DNA from 4 places in the Colwellia asteriadis genome. Region 2 is predicted to be linked to each of the others. Evidence: predicted binding sites of a transcription regulator. Region 2 holds the regulator's gene; each other region holds the start of a gene.
What was found. The regulator FliA, encoded in region 2, starts transcription of late flagellar genes. The targets are predictions, from matches to a motif close to CTAAAGNTNNNNNNNNNNNNGCCGATA.
Positions count from the first base shown of each region.

Region 1: the regulator FliA is predicted to act here: its motif matches at 1,290-1,316, upstream of ABD005_RS06030 (DUF3530 family protein).
Region 3: the regulator FliA is predicted to act here: its motif matches at 2,111-2,137, upstream of pomA (flagellar motor protein PomA).
Region 4: the regulator FliA is predicted to act here: its motif matches at 1,873-1,899, upstream of ABD005_RS07880 (flagellar protein MotY).

Region 1 is NZ_BAAAFA010000003.1:277,541-281,321, forward strand. Features, by position in the region: gene rapA (RNA polymerase-associated protein RapA) at 1-514, shown strand, start outside; gene ABD005_RS06025 (pseudouridine synthase) at 567-1,247, shown strand; gene ABD005_RS06030 (DUF3530 family protein) at 1,393-2,367, shown strand; gene djlA (co-chaperone DjlA) at 2,391-3,206, opposite strand; gene lptD (LPS assembly protein LptD) at 3,378-3,781, shown strand, end outside.
Region 2 is NZ_BAAAFA010000004.1:168,040-171,820, forward strand. Features, by position in the region: gene flhF (flagellar biosynthesis GTPase FlhF) at 1-376, shown strand, start outside; gene ABD005_RS07230 (MinD/ParA family protein) at 413-1,255, shown strand; gene ABD005_RS07235 (RNA polymerase sigma factor FliA) at 1,299-2,018, shown strand; gene cheY (chemotaxis response regulator CheY) at 2,122-2,505, shown strand; gene ABD005_RS07245 (protein phosphatase CheZ) at 2,575-3,318, shown strand; gene ABD005_RS07250 (chemotaxis protein CheA) at 3,332-3,781, shown strand, end outside.
Region 3 is NZ_BAAAFA010000009.1:64,992-68,772, forward strand. Features, by position in the region: gene dxs (1-deoxy-D-xylulose-5-phosphate synthase) at 1-833, opposite strand, end outside; gene ispA ((2E,6E)-farnesyl diphosphate synthase) at 851-1,741, opposite strand; gene ABD005_RS13315 (exodeoxyribonuclease VII small subunit) at 1,741-1,989, opposite strand; gene pomA (flagellar motor protein PomA) at 2,236-3,000, shown strand; gene ABD005_RS13325 (flagellar motor protein MotB) at 3,007-3,781, shown strand, end outside.
Region 4 is NZ_BAAAFA010000004.1:310,003-313,783, reverse strand. Features, by position in the region: gene ABD005_RS07885 (M1 family metallopeptidase) at 1-725, opposite strand, end outside; gene ABD005_RS07880 (flagellar protein MotY) at 890-1,786, opposite strand; gene rnt (ribonuclease T) at 2,035-2,748, shown strand; gene ABD005_RS07870 (peroxiredoxin) at 2,889-3,494, opposite strand; gene ABD005_RS07865 (Grx4 family monothiol glutaredoxin) at 3,583-3,781, opposite strand, start outside.

The sequences.
Region 1 (3,781 bases), on a different contig from region 2:
TAATGCCAGTATCGGGCTTTTAAAGAACGAAGCGTTACCCGTTGGTACTTTCTTTTTAGAGTGTTTATTTACTGTAGAAGCAACAGCGCCTGCTAACTTACAACTAGGGCGCTATTTACCGACTACGCCTATTCGTATTTTAGTGGATAAAAATGGTAACAATCTCGCAGAAAAAGTCAGTGAAGACGTGTTAGACAAGCAGCTTGCTCCGGTTAAAAAGCAAATGGCATTGCAGTTAGTAAAAGCATTAAAAAGTCAAATTGGCCCATTAGTGACTAAAGCAGAAGCTCATGGCGATAAAGAAATTAATGCCATTCAAGAAAAAGCACTAGCCATGATGAACATTAAGCTGACACAAGAGCAAGAAAGGTTAACCGCACTAAAAGCCATAAACCCGAGTGTACGCCAAGAAGAAATAGACTTTATTGCCACACAGCAACAGGAGTTGAGCCATTATATAGACAAAGCACAACTCACCTTTGAAGCGATACGTATGATAGTGGTTACCCACTAACAAAAAACTAGCAGGGGTTATGAATAAGCCCCTGCTATAAAAAAGGAAATGTATGGCTGCTAACCCAGACTTTATTTATACCCCACCAATGTCACCGTATCTTGATATTATTTATCAAGACAGTGATATTGTTATCATTAATAAAACCAGTGGTATTTTAAGCGTACCTGGGCGCTTACCTGAGCATCAAGACTGCTTACAAAATAGAGTACAACGCGTATTACCAACAGCAACCATAGTGCACCGCCTTGATATGGCTACCTCTGGTTTAATGCTATTAGCGCTAAATAAGCCAGCTCATGTAGCGATTAGTCGCCAATTTGAAAAGCGACAAACCCAAAAAAGCTATATTGCCAGAGTTTACGGTCAGGTTGCACAAGATCAAGGTAGTGTCGATTTACCCTTGATCTGTGATTGGCCTAATCGCCCTAAACAAATGGTTGACCATGACTACGGTAAAGCCGCACTAACACATTACAAAGTACTGAGCCGTGATACCAGTAATGAACGTAATAGCACTTTGGTTGAACTTAGCCCTGTTACTGGTCGTTCGCACCAATTACGCGTACACATGCTAGCGTTAGGAAACCCTATTTTGGGTGATCGTCTTTATGCAAACCCACAAGCGTTAGCGTTAAGCCCTCGCTTACAGTTACACGCGCTAAGCTTAAGCTTTACACACCCAAGCACTCAAGCGCAGGTCAGCTTTAACGCACCATGTCCGTTTAACTAATCACTGAAATGGTTACATATTTAGATAAAATATAGAATGTAATTAACGCTTGGTATAAAAGTGTCGATAAGATATAAGCAAGTACTATATATAAAAACACTCAATAAGCTGAGATCATGATAAATACATTGGAGAAACAATAATTATGCCCATTAAGCTTTTCTCATTACCATGTATTATCTTGTTAACTGTAAGCGTACTCGCGTTAAATACTCAAGCATTTGAGGAAAGTAAAGCAACCGAAAAAACGAAAGAAAGCACGGCTACCGAACAAGCGAAAACAAAAACAGACTCACCAAATAAAGAGCAAGAAAAAGAACAGCAACCTATGCCGATAAATTACGGCGTTCAACATACACAAGACTTAAAGCATTATATCGCAGCAGAACGGGTTAAACCTTTACTTGCGGGTCCTGAGAGCTATCTAACCTTAGAACAAAAATTCACAACGGCTAACAGTAAGGGCGTTGCCATTTTATTACCTGATTGGCAACAAGGAGCAACTAACCCAAAAGCGATTAATTTTTTACGTAAGGCGTTACCAAAACATGGCTGGACTACTATAACGATTCAGCCTCACGATAAACCCGAAGGTTATCCGTCAACCGCGCTTACAGCAACCGAACAACAAGAGCAAAATACCCCCTTAATCACTGAGTATAAAAAGCAACTTGCTGCAATACTTACCGCAACAATGAATAAAGCGAAAGAACATCCCGGTATTGTGATTGTAATAGCACAAGGTAACAATGGCGCCTTTTTAGTCGATTTATTAAGTGAGAATACAGAACCTGCAGATGATGTAGCTAAGTTAACCACCGCGCCTAATGCGTTGGTGCTATTAAGCAGTTATCGCAGAGGTAGCCGAGATCTTCAAACTCAACTCAATGAAGACCTTGCTAAAAATGTTGCTTTATTAGAACTGCCTTTACTCGATCTTTATTTACATTACGATCATCCCAGTGTAATCGCCGCGATACCGATGCGAATGTCGTCATCAGCTCAAGAAATGAAAGTTTATTACCGTCAACGACAACTTAACAATACACTCTCTGGCTATTACCCTAATAATGAATTATTAAGTCAAATTAATGGTTGGCTGAAATCTATTGGCTGGTAGCCATTAGCTAGGCAACCCATTTACTACTTCACCTGTTTAGAAATCAAATCGTAAGCGGCTTGAATATCTTGAGTTTTTTGCTTAGCTGTTTCCATCATTTCTGGCGGTAAACCTTTAGCAATCAACTTATCGGGGTGATGCTGTGACATTAACTTTTTATATGCCTTTTTAATTGCTGGCATTGGGGTGCTTGCTTCAACACCTAAAACTTTATAAGCATTATTTAATTGTTGACCACTTGTTTGACTACTTTGTTGTCTCCCTGACGACCCTGATTGCTGATGAAATGATGCACTAGCAATAATCATTTCCAATAAATTATCAAGCTCGCGCGCAGAATAACCTAAATATTTAGCAATGGTATGCAACACTGCACGCTCTTCTTTATCGAGCTCGCCATCACTAAATGCAACTTGAATTTGGATTTCCAAAAACATCAGCAATAAATCCTGACGGTTGCCCATGATACGCTTAAATTTAATTAAACGATCTTTGAGCGGAAAAGCTTCCGATTTACCTTCTCTAAAAGCATCTTGTGCCTGTTTACGTAGCTGGCTTGTTAAGCCCAATTTGTCCATGTAAGCACTAGCAAAAGCAATTTCATGACTCGTTACCTGCCCTTTCGCTTTAGCGACATGCCCCATAATTGAGAAGGTACTATAAAAAAATGTTGCTTGGCGGGAAACATCATCTTCTTCATTGCCTGACATAGCATTGAAATCAAAACCTCGGCCTCGGTCAAATAGGTGCCCTAGCCAAGCTCCAAGTAATGCACCAACAATATTTTTACTCAACATTAAACCGAATAAAAAACCTAAGATTTTACCCCAAATACGCATATAAACTATGACCTATTGAAAAGATTTAGAAATAACATTGCTAAAAAAGCATAAGATTTAAAGACAACGCAAAAAATTGCTATATTATAACTGGATTTAGCATTAAAATAATGAGTTCATCACATTAAAAATCATCATTATTAACATTATCGCCACTTTTCCGGATATTAAATGCTTTTTTCCCGACAAATAAATGTTTCTCTCTGCCTTTTCTTATTATGCCTTACACATGAAGTAAGCGCTAACTCAGCCACACCTAGCGAAGCACCTGAAACCAAGCCTATGTTCTGTCCTATTCCCACTTTTGCAGAAATAGGAGCTAATACACCTACAGTTAATGACAATAGTATTAACATATATTCGCATTATGCTGGTATCGAAAAAGATCAAATTGCACAATTTAGCGGTGGTGTGACCTTAGTCGATAAAAGTCAAAAAATAATTGCTGATGAATTGTCATTTAATCGACTTAAAATGAGCATAGAGGCTTTAGGCAATATTCAATACCAAAGCAACGATATTAATATTTTTGCAAATAGTCTCAGCGCAAGTAAACAAGAAAGCTCTACCGCGAT
Region 2 (3,781 bases):
TATGCGTTTAGCTGAGCAGTTGGCAAACTTGGTTAATAATGCACGCGTTACTATTCGTAATTACTTGGTACTTGCTGCCAATACCCAACAGCGAGTTATGCAAGAAAATGTTGAACGCTTTAAAAAAGTACCAATATCAGGGTGTATTTATACTAAACTTGATGAAAGCGTTAGTATTGGCGAAATAATTACCACATCAATAAAAAATGGTTTACCAATTGGGTATCTTACTGACGGACAACGAGTTCCTGAAGATATTAAAGTTGCAAATGCTGAGAAATTAGTTACTCTTGCTGATAAGATGGCAAGTAAGCCAGCAAATGGTAATAATACACCTGTGCGCACTATGCCAGTTGCTCCCGCGGGAGTAATGTAGCGTGTTAGTTTATACGACAATAGAAGTAAAAATTTGATGATAGATCAAGCGAGTGGCTTAAGAAAAATGCAAGATTTACAAAAAGTTAAAGTAATCGCTGTTTCAGGAGGCAAAGGAGGCGTAGGTAAAACCAATGTTTCTTTGAATACCGCTATAGCATTAGGCCAACAGGGCAAGCGTGTTCTCGTTTTAGATGCCGATTTAGGTCTAGCTAATGTTGATGTAATGTTGGGCTTGAGGGTAAAGCGCAATTTATCACATGTGCTCTCGGGTGAGTGCGAGCTCGATGATATTATTATTGAAGGGCCTGCCGGTATTAAAATAATTCCAGCAACATCTGGCTCACAATCTATGGTTGACTTAACGCCAGCAGAGCATGCTGGATTAATTCGTGCCTTTAGTGAAATGCAAACTCAGTTTGATGTACTTATTGTTGATACCGCAGCAGGTATTTCAGATATGGTACTTAGCTTTACCCGTGCAGCACAAGATGTCATGTTAGTGGTTTGTGATGAGCCCACATCAATAACAGATTGTTACGCACTGATGAAGTTATTAAGTCGCGACCATGGGGTTTTCAAGTTTAAAGTTGTTGCCAATATGGTGCGAAATCCAAAAGAAGGCGAACAGCTTTTTGCTAAACTGACTAAAGTAACAGACAGGTTTTTAGATGTAGCACTAGAGTTAGTCGCGGTTATTCCCTTTGATGAAAATATTAGAAAGTCGGTTCGCAAGCAACAAGCTATTGTTGAAGCGTTTCCACAATCCCCAGCCGCTAAAGCATTTAGCAGTTTAGCGACTAAAGTAGGCCAATGGCCTATACCTAAACAAGCATCAGGACACTTAGAGTTTTTTATTGAGCAGTTATTAGCTAATTAGCTAGTTTATTCAAATCCATACGACTTTATGAGAGCATTATTACGTGGCAAAAGCGAATAGCTATAGTAATCAAATTGATAAAGCTGCGATACTTGAGCAACATACTGTTTTGGTCAAACGTATTGCCTATCACTTATTGGCAAGACTACCTGCAAGTGTATTAGTCGATGATCTCATTCAATCAGGCATGATTGGATTATTAGAAGCCGCTAATAACTTTGATAATACTAAAGGTGCTAGCTTTGAAACCTTTGCAGGTATTAGAATACGTGGTGCAATGCTAGATGAAATGCGTCGCGGTGACTGGACTCCTCGCTCAGTACATAAAAATAGCCGAATGGTAAGTGATGCAATCAATACATTAGAAGCTAAACTTGGTAGAGATGTTTCTGATATTGAAGTTGCTGAAAAACTTGATATTTCATTAAATGACTACCATCATATATTAAGAGAAGTCAGTACAGGTAAAATACTAGGCATAGATGACTTAGGTACAAGTGAAGATGCGTTAAGTTATACTGATGACAATATTGATGATGATCCCTATCTAAATATAGAACAAATTGCGTTTAAAAAGGCGTTAGCTGAGTGTATAAGCACTTTACCCGAGCGTGAAGCTCTAGTACTGTCGCTATACTACGATGAAGAATTGAATTTACGTGAAATTGGTCAAGTACTTGATGTAAGTGAATCAAGGGTGAGCCAAATTCATAGTCAAGCAATGCATAGGTTAAAAGCGCGTATGCAATCTTGGCAAAATTAACTAAACTATTAAATCGATAACAATTAACTTCACTGTTAAAATAAGTTTGATAGTATAAATAATACCACCATTATTAATTTTAAATGTTTCGCCGGAGGGTGCCTTGGATAAAAATATGAAAGTGCTTGTAGTTGATGACTTTTCAACCATGAGACGTATAGTAAAAAATTTATTGCGTGATTTAGGCTTTACCAATATTCAAGAGGCGGATGATGGCAGCACAGCATTACCGATGCTTCAAGGTGGAGATTTTGACTTTGTTGTAACTGATTGGAATATGCCTGGTATGCAAGGTATTGACTTATTAAAAGCAATACGAGCTGATGCGAGCTTATCTCACATCCCTGTCTTATTAATTACTGCAGAAGCTAAAAAAGAGCAAATAGTTATGGCAGCTCAAGCAGGGGTAAATGGTTATATCGTTAAGCCATTTACTGCGGCAACGTTAAAAACTAAATTAGACAAAATTTTTGAGCGTTTGGGTTAATAACTGTTTTAGCTTTATACGAATTTAATATGCTAAGAATATGGTTTGCATAAGTATTAAGGACTTTGCATGAGTATAGCTATGATGGGGCGGATCTCTTTAGAGCAAGCAAAATCGCTAGTTGAGTATCTTGAATCTGGGCAGCAAGATGCTGCCGATGCAATTATTGCAGAAATTCAAAACCCAATTAACTCGGAACTGTTTGCAGAAATAGGTAAGTTAACACGTCAACTTCATGACTCGTTAACGAACTTCCAAGTTGACTCTCGTTTAAGTGACTTGGCTAATGCTGATATTCCGGATGCGAAAGAGCGCCTGAATTACGTTATTGAAAGAACAGAAGAAGCAGCAAACAAAACTATGGACGCTGTTGAAGCTATTTTTCCAGTGGTTGATAGAATATCAGAACAAGTTGATGCAGTTAATCCCGCTTGGACTAAACTGATGAATAATCAAATTGATTTAGCTGAGTTCAAAAGCCTTTGTTTGGGTATTGACACACTACTTAAAACAACAGGTAAAGAAACTCAATTAATACATGGCTTAATGACCGATGTCTTAATGGCACAGGATTTCCAAGATCTAACAGGCCAAGTTATTCGTAAGGTTATTGATTTGGTTCGAGAGGTTGAAGACAGTTTAATTAACATGTTAACCGCTTTTGGTATCACTTCTGATGATGATAAAAATCAAGCGACACCTAAAGTCGGTGACAATTTAGTTGAAGGTCCGATAGTAAACACAGAAAACAGAGACGATGTTGTTGAAGATCAAGACGATGTTGATGATCTTTTATCAAGTTTAGGATTTTAATGGGAGTTGCTGCATGTCTTTTGAAGCAGATGAAGAAATTTTACAGGATTTTTTAGTTGAAGCGGGTGAAATCTTAGAGTCTCTTTCAGAAGAGCTAGTTGAGCTAGAAAATGATGTAGATAACTCTGGGCTATTGAACTCTATCTTCCGTGGATTTCATACAGTGAAAGGGGGAGCAGGGTTTTTAAGCTTGAATGAGCTTGTTGAAGTCTGTCATGGTGCGGAAAATATCTTTGATTTATTACGTACTGGACAACGACGTGTTAATCCTGAGCTTATGGATACTATTCTATCTGCTCTAGATACGGTTAATGATATGTTTGCTTTAGTGCAAAATAGCCAGCCATTAATTCCTGCAGATCCGCAACTATTAGCTGAATTACATCGCCTTAGTACTCCTGATTCAGCAGGCGCTGCTGATCCAGCTCCAATTGAAGCTGTCGTTGAAGATGCTACGGTAGCT
Region 3 (3,781 bases), on a different contig from region 2:
AGAATTTGTGGTCCCTTAAGGCTGCGCATATTTTTTATAGTATTTACTAAGCCATTCACGTCATGGCCGTCAATGGGTCCAATATAGTTAAAACCTAGTTCTTCAAAGAAAGTGCTAGGGACAACCATGCCTTTAAGGTGCTCTTCTGCGCGACTAGCAAGCTCTTTAATTGGTGGGATATTACCAAGGATTTTTTTACCACCTTCACGTAATCCCGTATAAAAGCTACCAGAAAGCATTTTTGCGAAATGGTTATTAAGTGCGCCCACATTTTGAGAAATTGACATTTCATTGTCATTCAAAATAATAAGCATATCTTTATTAATGTCGCCTGCATGATTTAATGCTTCAAAAGCCATTCCTGCGGTCATTGCGCCATCACCTATTACAGCAACAGTTTTACGCCCTTTACCTTCTTTTTCAGCGGCAACAGCTAAACCTAATGCTGCTGAAATAGAGGTGCTTGAGTGACCTACACTCAGTACATCATATTCGCTTTCTTCACGCCATGGGAAAGGGTGTAAACCATCTTTTTGTCTGATGGTATGTAGTCTATCGCGACGACCGGTTAATATTTTATGTGGGTAAGCCTGATGGCCTACATCCCAAATAAGATGATCAAAAGGGGTGTTATAAACATAATGTAGTGCCACAGTTAGCTCTATTGTACCGAGCCCTGAGGCAAAATGACCGCTACTTTTGCTTACCGAGTTAAGTAAATAACTCCGTAATTCATTGCTGATACGCGTGAGTTGATCTTGCCCAGCATTACGCAGATCTGATGGCGTATTAATATTTGATAAAAGAGGGTAGTCAGCAAGGTTTATAGTCATAGTTATTATATTGAGTTCTAATGATTTCGTTTTACGATAAACGTAGCAAAGTCTGCTAATGATTGCGTATTGTAAGGTAAAGTCGCCAAAGCTTGAAGCGCTTGTTGAAATAAGTTTTCAGCTTTATCTTTTGCAGCTTGTAAACCCAGGAGTGCAGGGTAAGTACTTTTGTTTGCTGCAACATCAGAGCCTGCAGGTTTTCCTAATTGCTCTTCGGTAGAAGTAATATCAATAATATCGTCTTGTACTTGATAGGCTAAGCCAATGTGTTGAGAAAACTCTGCTAACGCTGCTTTATGTTCTGCTTTGATATCAACAACACATTCTGCAGCCATTAATACCGAAGCTTGTAACAAAGCCCCTGTTTTTAACGAATGAATTTTTTCTAAAGATGCAATGTCAACTTCACTATTAGTCGCTGCTAAATCAAGCGCTTGGCCACCACACATGCCTTGATAACCCGCGGCGTTAATTAATTGTCGAATCAGTTCAACCTGTTTATTTTGTGCATTTTGAGAGAATTTATGGTTAGCAATAATATCAAACGCTAAGGTTTGCAAACTATCACCCGCTAATATTGCCGTAGCCTCATCAAAAGCTTTATGGCATGTAGGTTGGCCGCGACGTAAATCGTCATCGTCCATTGCTGGTAAATCGTCATGAATTAAAGAGTAGGCGTGTATACACTCTATTGAAGCTGCAATAGCGTCTATGTCATGCAGGTCAGCCCCTAAAGCTTCGCCCGTTGTATAAGCTAAATAAGGGCGCATGCGCTTACCACCAATTAACAAGCCATAGCGCATGGCTGCGAGCAACCTTTCGTCGTTAACCTTGAGTTTATCAAGTTGTACAGTTAAAAAATTATTAATGCGTTGTTGGTAATACTCATAATTGTTAAGCGTTGTCATTAATCTTGATCCGTACTGCTATCGTAATTTGCTAATGGTGCGGTTTCATTCTGCGTTAGCAATATTTTGACTTTCTGCTCAGCCGTTTGAAGTTTATCTTGGCTGACCTTACTTAAGTTTAAGCCGCGTTCGAATAAAGCCATTGACTCTTCTAAACTTAATTCACCTTGCTCTAAGCTTTGAACTATGGTGTCAAGTTCATTGAGAGACTCCTCAAATGATAGGTTTTCTAATTTCTTTTTTGCCATAATTTATCGCTTAATATACTCAGAGCTGTGGAAAGTGATTTATTGGCGCAAACTTACCTTAGCTTGCGACGTTGGTCAATCTGGTGTTATACCTAAATAAGTGAATTATTTTATCATGAAGGTTAAGTTATTGACATTATGGACGATAATAAAAGGTTAACTGAGTAAAGTTATAGTGAATAGTTTTAGCATATTGTACTATTCTTATATTGAAGATCGATAAATGTGATGTTTTAGGGGAATTGTGTGGATTTAGCTACGTTAGTTGGCATATTAGGTGCTATTGGTTTACTAATAATGGCGATGGTGCTTTCTGGCGACATTATGATGTTCGTCGATGTTCAATCCGTTATTATTGTTTTTGGTGGCTCAATTTTCGTAGTCTTATCAAATTATAATATGGGGCAGTTTTTTGGTATTGGTAAAGTTATCGCCAAAGCCTTTATGTTTAAATTAGAAAAACCAGAAGAACTTATTGATAAAGCCGTGGATATGGCTGATGCCGCGCGCAAAGGTGGATTTTTAGCACTAGAGGAAGCCGAAATTACCAATGCCTTTATGCAAAAAGGCGTTGATATGCTAGTCGATGGTCATGATGCTGATGTGGTACGAGCAACCTTACAAAAAGATATTAATTTAACTACGGAACGTCATGAGAAAAGCGCTGATATGCTAATGGCGTTAGCTGATGTTGCCCCTGCGATGGGAATGATAGGTACATTAATTGGTTTGGTTGCAATGTTATCGAATATGGATGACCCTAAATCAATTGGCCCTGCGATGGCGGTTGCATTATTAACTACACTTTATGGGGCATTTTTAGCCAATGTTATCGCTATTCCATTGGCTGCTAAATTAAAACTGCGTTTAGAAGAAGAAAAGATGAATCAAGAGCTGGTGCTTGATGCAGTACTTGGTATTCAAGATGGTCAAAATCCACGTGTAATCGAAGGCTTACTGAAAAATTACTTAGCTGAAGGTAAACGTAAAATAGATACCAATGAAGAGTAATGTTTTATGAGTGAACCAAAATGTAAATGTCCGCCCCCAGGGCTACCCGCATGGATGGGGACTTTTGCCGACTTGATGTCGCTATTAATGTGCTTCTTCGTCCTACTGTTATCTTTTTCTGAAATGGACGTTTTAAAGTTCAAACAAATTGCAGGCTCTATGAAGTTTGCTTTTGGTGTGCAAAACAAGATTGAAGTGAAAGACATTCCTAAAGGCACCAGTATTATCGCTCAAGAGTTTAGACCAGGGAAACCAGAGCCAACACCAATTGAAGTTATTCAGCAGCAAACTATGGAAATGACCCAACAAATGTTGGAGTTTCAAGCGGGTGATGAAACTTCTGCAGGGGGCCGTCAAGAGCAACGAGGTACTGAACGTGGTGGCCAGTCACAAAATACCGAAGATGCTTTATCGGCACAAGCAATGGAACAAGCGAAAGAAGAAATAGAGCAAGCAGCCCAAGAGCAAGTAAATGACTTAGTTAAAAAAATAGCTGAACAACTTGAGCAACAAATACAAGATGGCGCTATAGAACTTGAGTCCTTAGGTCAGCAAGTTATTATTCGTATTCGAGAAAATGGCTCGTTTCCATCAGGCTCTGCTTTTTTACAACCTAAATTTAAGCCGATTATTCGTGAAATAGGTGAATTACTAAATACAATGCCTGGAGAGATTATGGTTTCGGGTAATACTGATAATCGTGGTGTCGATTCTGAGCTGTTTAACTCTAATTGGGACTTATCAAGTAAGCGAGCGGTCTCTATTGCTCATGAGTTAATTA
Region 4 (3,781 bases), 140 kb from region 2:
ATCGCTTTAAAGTGCAAGTCACCTACACCAATGGCAATCAAGTATGGTGGAATAGCTTGTGGCATTGAAAAAAAGTAATCGCCATCACGCTCTGTTGTCGGTTCATTATTAGCACTCATTACGGCTAATAAATCTTTATCAGTAGTTATACGAGCCGTATAAGTTACACGTACACTTGGTGTGTCTTGAATTGGTATCCACGAACGTGCATGAATAGCCTGGTTTTGGCTAAATAAGAAAGGCTTATCTTTACCCGCTGTTTGCTCTGCAGATAACCATTGTAAACCTGACGCTTTTTCAGTTGAGTTATAATAAACTCGGACTTTTTTCGCTTTAAACTGAGTATTAATCGTTAACTTGCTACCTAAAACGTCATCTCGCTTCGCTAAGTTGTAATCAGTTTTTTTCCACTCACCTTGACTATTTTGGGCCAGCACACGGTGAATAACTAAATCACGAGTATCAAGAATCACTGGCGCTGGTTTATCGCTTAACCAGTTTAAGGAAAGATCAACAAAGCCTTTAAGTGATTTTTTATCAAAATCTACATCAAGATCCAAATATACATGCGTTGTTTTTACTTGATCATAATTTGCATAAGTATAAGCATCCGTTAATACTTGAGCTGATACGTTATGATGAGCATGCTCTTGCGCTGACAATGCTGGTGCTGACGATACAGCCAAACAGCTAAGCAACAGGCAAAGTTTTGAAAAATTTTTCATAGCATTTTTACCTTAGTTAGACTAAAAATGGTGGGCTGTATCAAATTATTGAAACAATGTAGCCCAAAACAAACAAGCCCGTAGATTACAGTGTATCTACGGGCTTGTTCAATAATAAATCCGAGTCAATCAATTAAATAACTTAGGATTTTGTTCAAAATCAGTTACGGTTTTTGCATTTGAATAACCACACGTCTATTTTTACCGCGACCTAATGTGGTGTCGTTAGAGGCAATATGACGTTTTTCACCATAACCACTCGCTTCTATTCGGCTTGCATCTATACCGTTTTGTACAAAATAATCTCTAATCTTTGTTGCTCGACGCTGTGATAATCGTAAGTTAGCATCACGACCGCCATAGCTATCTGAATATGCATCAATAAGCACTAACTCTAATTCAGGATCTAAACTTAAGTATTCACGAATCATATTCATGCGTCGCTGCGAAGCTTTAGTAAACTTGTCACTATTTGATTGATAATTCAGTACGGTATAAGAAATATCATCAAAGCTGTAGTTTAATAAGTTACCAATACAGCCGACAAAATCTTGATAAGCTTTTCTAAAGCGTGCCGTAGATAAACCCACTGATATTTTATCACTGTCGCTATACCAGTCGTTATAATAAAAAGTGGGGCTCATGCCCTGCTCTAGTTCACTCAACATAGTCCAAGCCACTTTTTTAGGTAGACTTGGGTTGAATTGTTTATATAACTTCATATCAGCTAAACGACGTGAGCCATTACCTGGCTGCCAGCTTGGTGAAACACTACGTACCTCGGCCAACGAATAATTGTCAGGTAGTAACATCATATCAAGCTCAAACTCCATATTTAATTGACGGTTTGCTTTAGCGTAAAAGCGAGCTTCGCCATATTGAGGTATTTGATGTGATAATGTGCACTGTAAGCGCGAATCGTTAGATAAGAGCCATGTAGAGTTTTGAATATTAGCGCTATATTGACGAATTCCCGCCTGCGCATTGTTACTCCAAAACCCAGCAGTTAAGCTAGTGGCTAATAAAGAAAATAATGTAATTGATATGAGTGTTTTTTTCATAATGTTATGCACAATACTAATAAACAATGACCAACCAATAGTCACTAATTATCACTAATATAGAGTAATATAAAGGATATATAGGTTATCGTCCTAATCTAAGATAACTTTAGCAGTTTCTTCTCAATTAATCGCCATTTAGTGATAAATAATGAGGCCTAATACATCAAAATCCTTTTGCACCTCGTTTTTAAAAGACTTTTCTGAGATAATTGCTGAAATTTTTGATGCGTGCTTTTATTTATCTTATGTCTAATCCAATACCAGAAATAACACCTAAACCAGCCAATAACGACCCATCACCAAAAACAAGTCAACCTCAAGAGCTTACTTCACCAGCTTTATCTCAACGTTTTAGAGGTTACTTCCCCGTTGTTATTGATGTTGAAACAGCAGGTTTTAACGCACAAACCGATGCACTACTCGAGCTAGCAGCCTCAGTATTAACGCTAGACGAAGAAACCGGGCTAATGTCGATTGATGAAACAATTCAATTTAATATTAACCCTTTTGAGGGAGCCAATTTAGAGCCTAAAGCATTAGCTTTTACCGGTATTGACCCTACAAACCCGTTACGTTTTGCGGTAGATGAAGATGAAGCACTAAAGTCATTATTTAAACTCGTGAGAAAAAAAATGAAATTGGCTGGTTGCCAACGCGCCATCATTGTTGCTCATAACGCGGCTTTTGATTTAGGATTTTTAAATGCAGCCACCGAGCGCTGTAATATAAAGCGTAGCCCTTTTCATGCATTTGTGAGCTTTGACACGACAACACTGTCAGGGCTTGCTTTAGGGCAAACCGTATTAGCTAAAGCCTGTGTTGCCGCCAATATAGAGTTCAATAATAGTGAAGCGCATAGCGCCTTATACGATACCGAAAAAACTGCTGAGCTATTTTGTTATATTGTTAATAAATGGAAAACTTTAGGTGGTTGGCCAATGCCAACCATAGAAGAGTAATGTCACTCAGCTAAGCCAACCTCCTTAACTGAAAAACAAAAAAACCGCCGAGGCGGTTTTTTTATATGCTAATTATTATAATTAGCGCTTAAAAGCTAATTTACTCGTAGTTAACCAAAAAGACGAATAAGTACTAACAATTAAAGCTGTTCAGCGTTATCTGTAAGGTAAGATGCAACACCTTCTGGGGAAGCTGTCATACCTTTATCACCTTTGTTCCAACCTGCAGGACATACTTCACCGTGTTCTTGGTGGAATTGTAATGCATCAACCATACGTAACATTTCATCAACGTTACGACCTAATGGTAAATCGTTAACTACTTGGTGACGAACATTACCTTCTTCATCAATTAAGAATGAACCGCGGAATGCAACACCAGCTTCTGGATGTTCTACATCGTACGCTTTACAAATTTCATGTTTAACATCAGCAACTAATGTGTATTGTACTGGACCAATACCACCTTCGTTTACTGGCGTGTTACGCCATGCATTATGAGAAAATTGAGAATCGATAGAAACACCGATAACTTCAACACCACGGCTTTTGAACTCGTCCATACGGTGATCAAATGCTAACAACTCTGAAGGACATACAAAAGTAAAATCTAATGGGTAGAAAAATACGACTGCTTTTTTACCTTTGATTGCTTCACTTAACGTAAAAGAATCAACAATCTCACCATTACCTAATACAGCTGCTGCTGTGAAATCTGGTGCTGAACGACCAACTAATACACTCATTTTATGCTCCGTTTTTATTTATTTTCAAAAAATTTAATAATTTTTACATCACAATACTGTAAAAATACATTGTTATGTAAAAGGTTTACTACTCGGCAGAGTTTTCTTCTGCTGAACTATATTTTGCTGTAGTTTCGGTAAGTAATGTTTGTAACTCACCTTGTTGAAACATTTCAATAATAATGTCACAACCACCAACTAATTCACCATCCACCCATAACTGTGGAAAAGTTGGCCAATCTGCGTAAATTGGCAATTCCGCACGAATATCAGGGTTTTGTAAAATG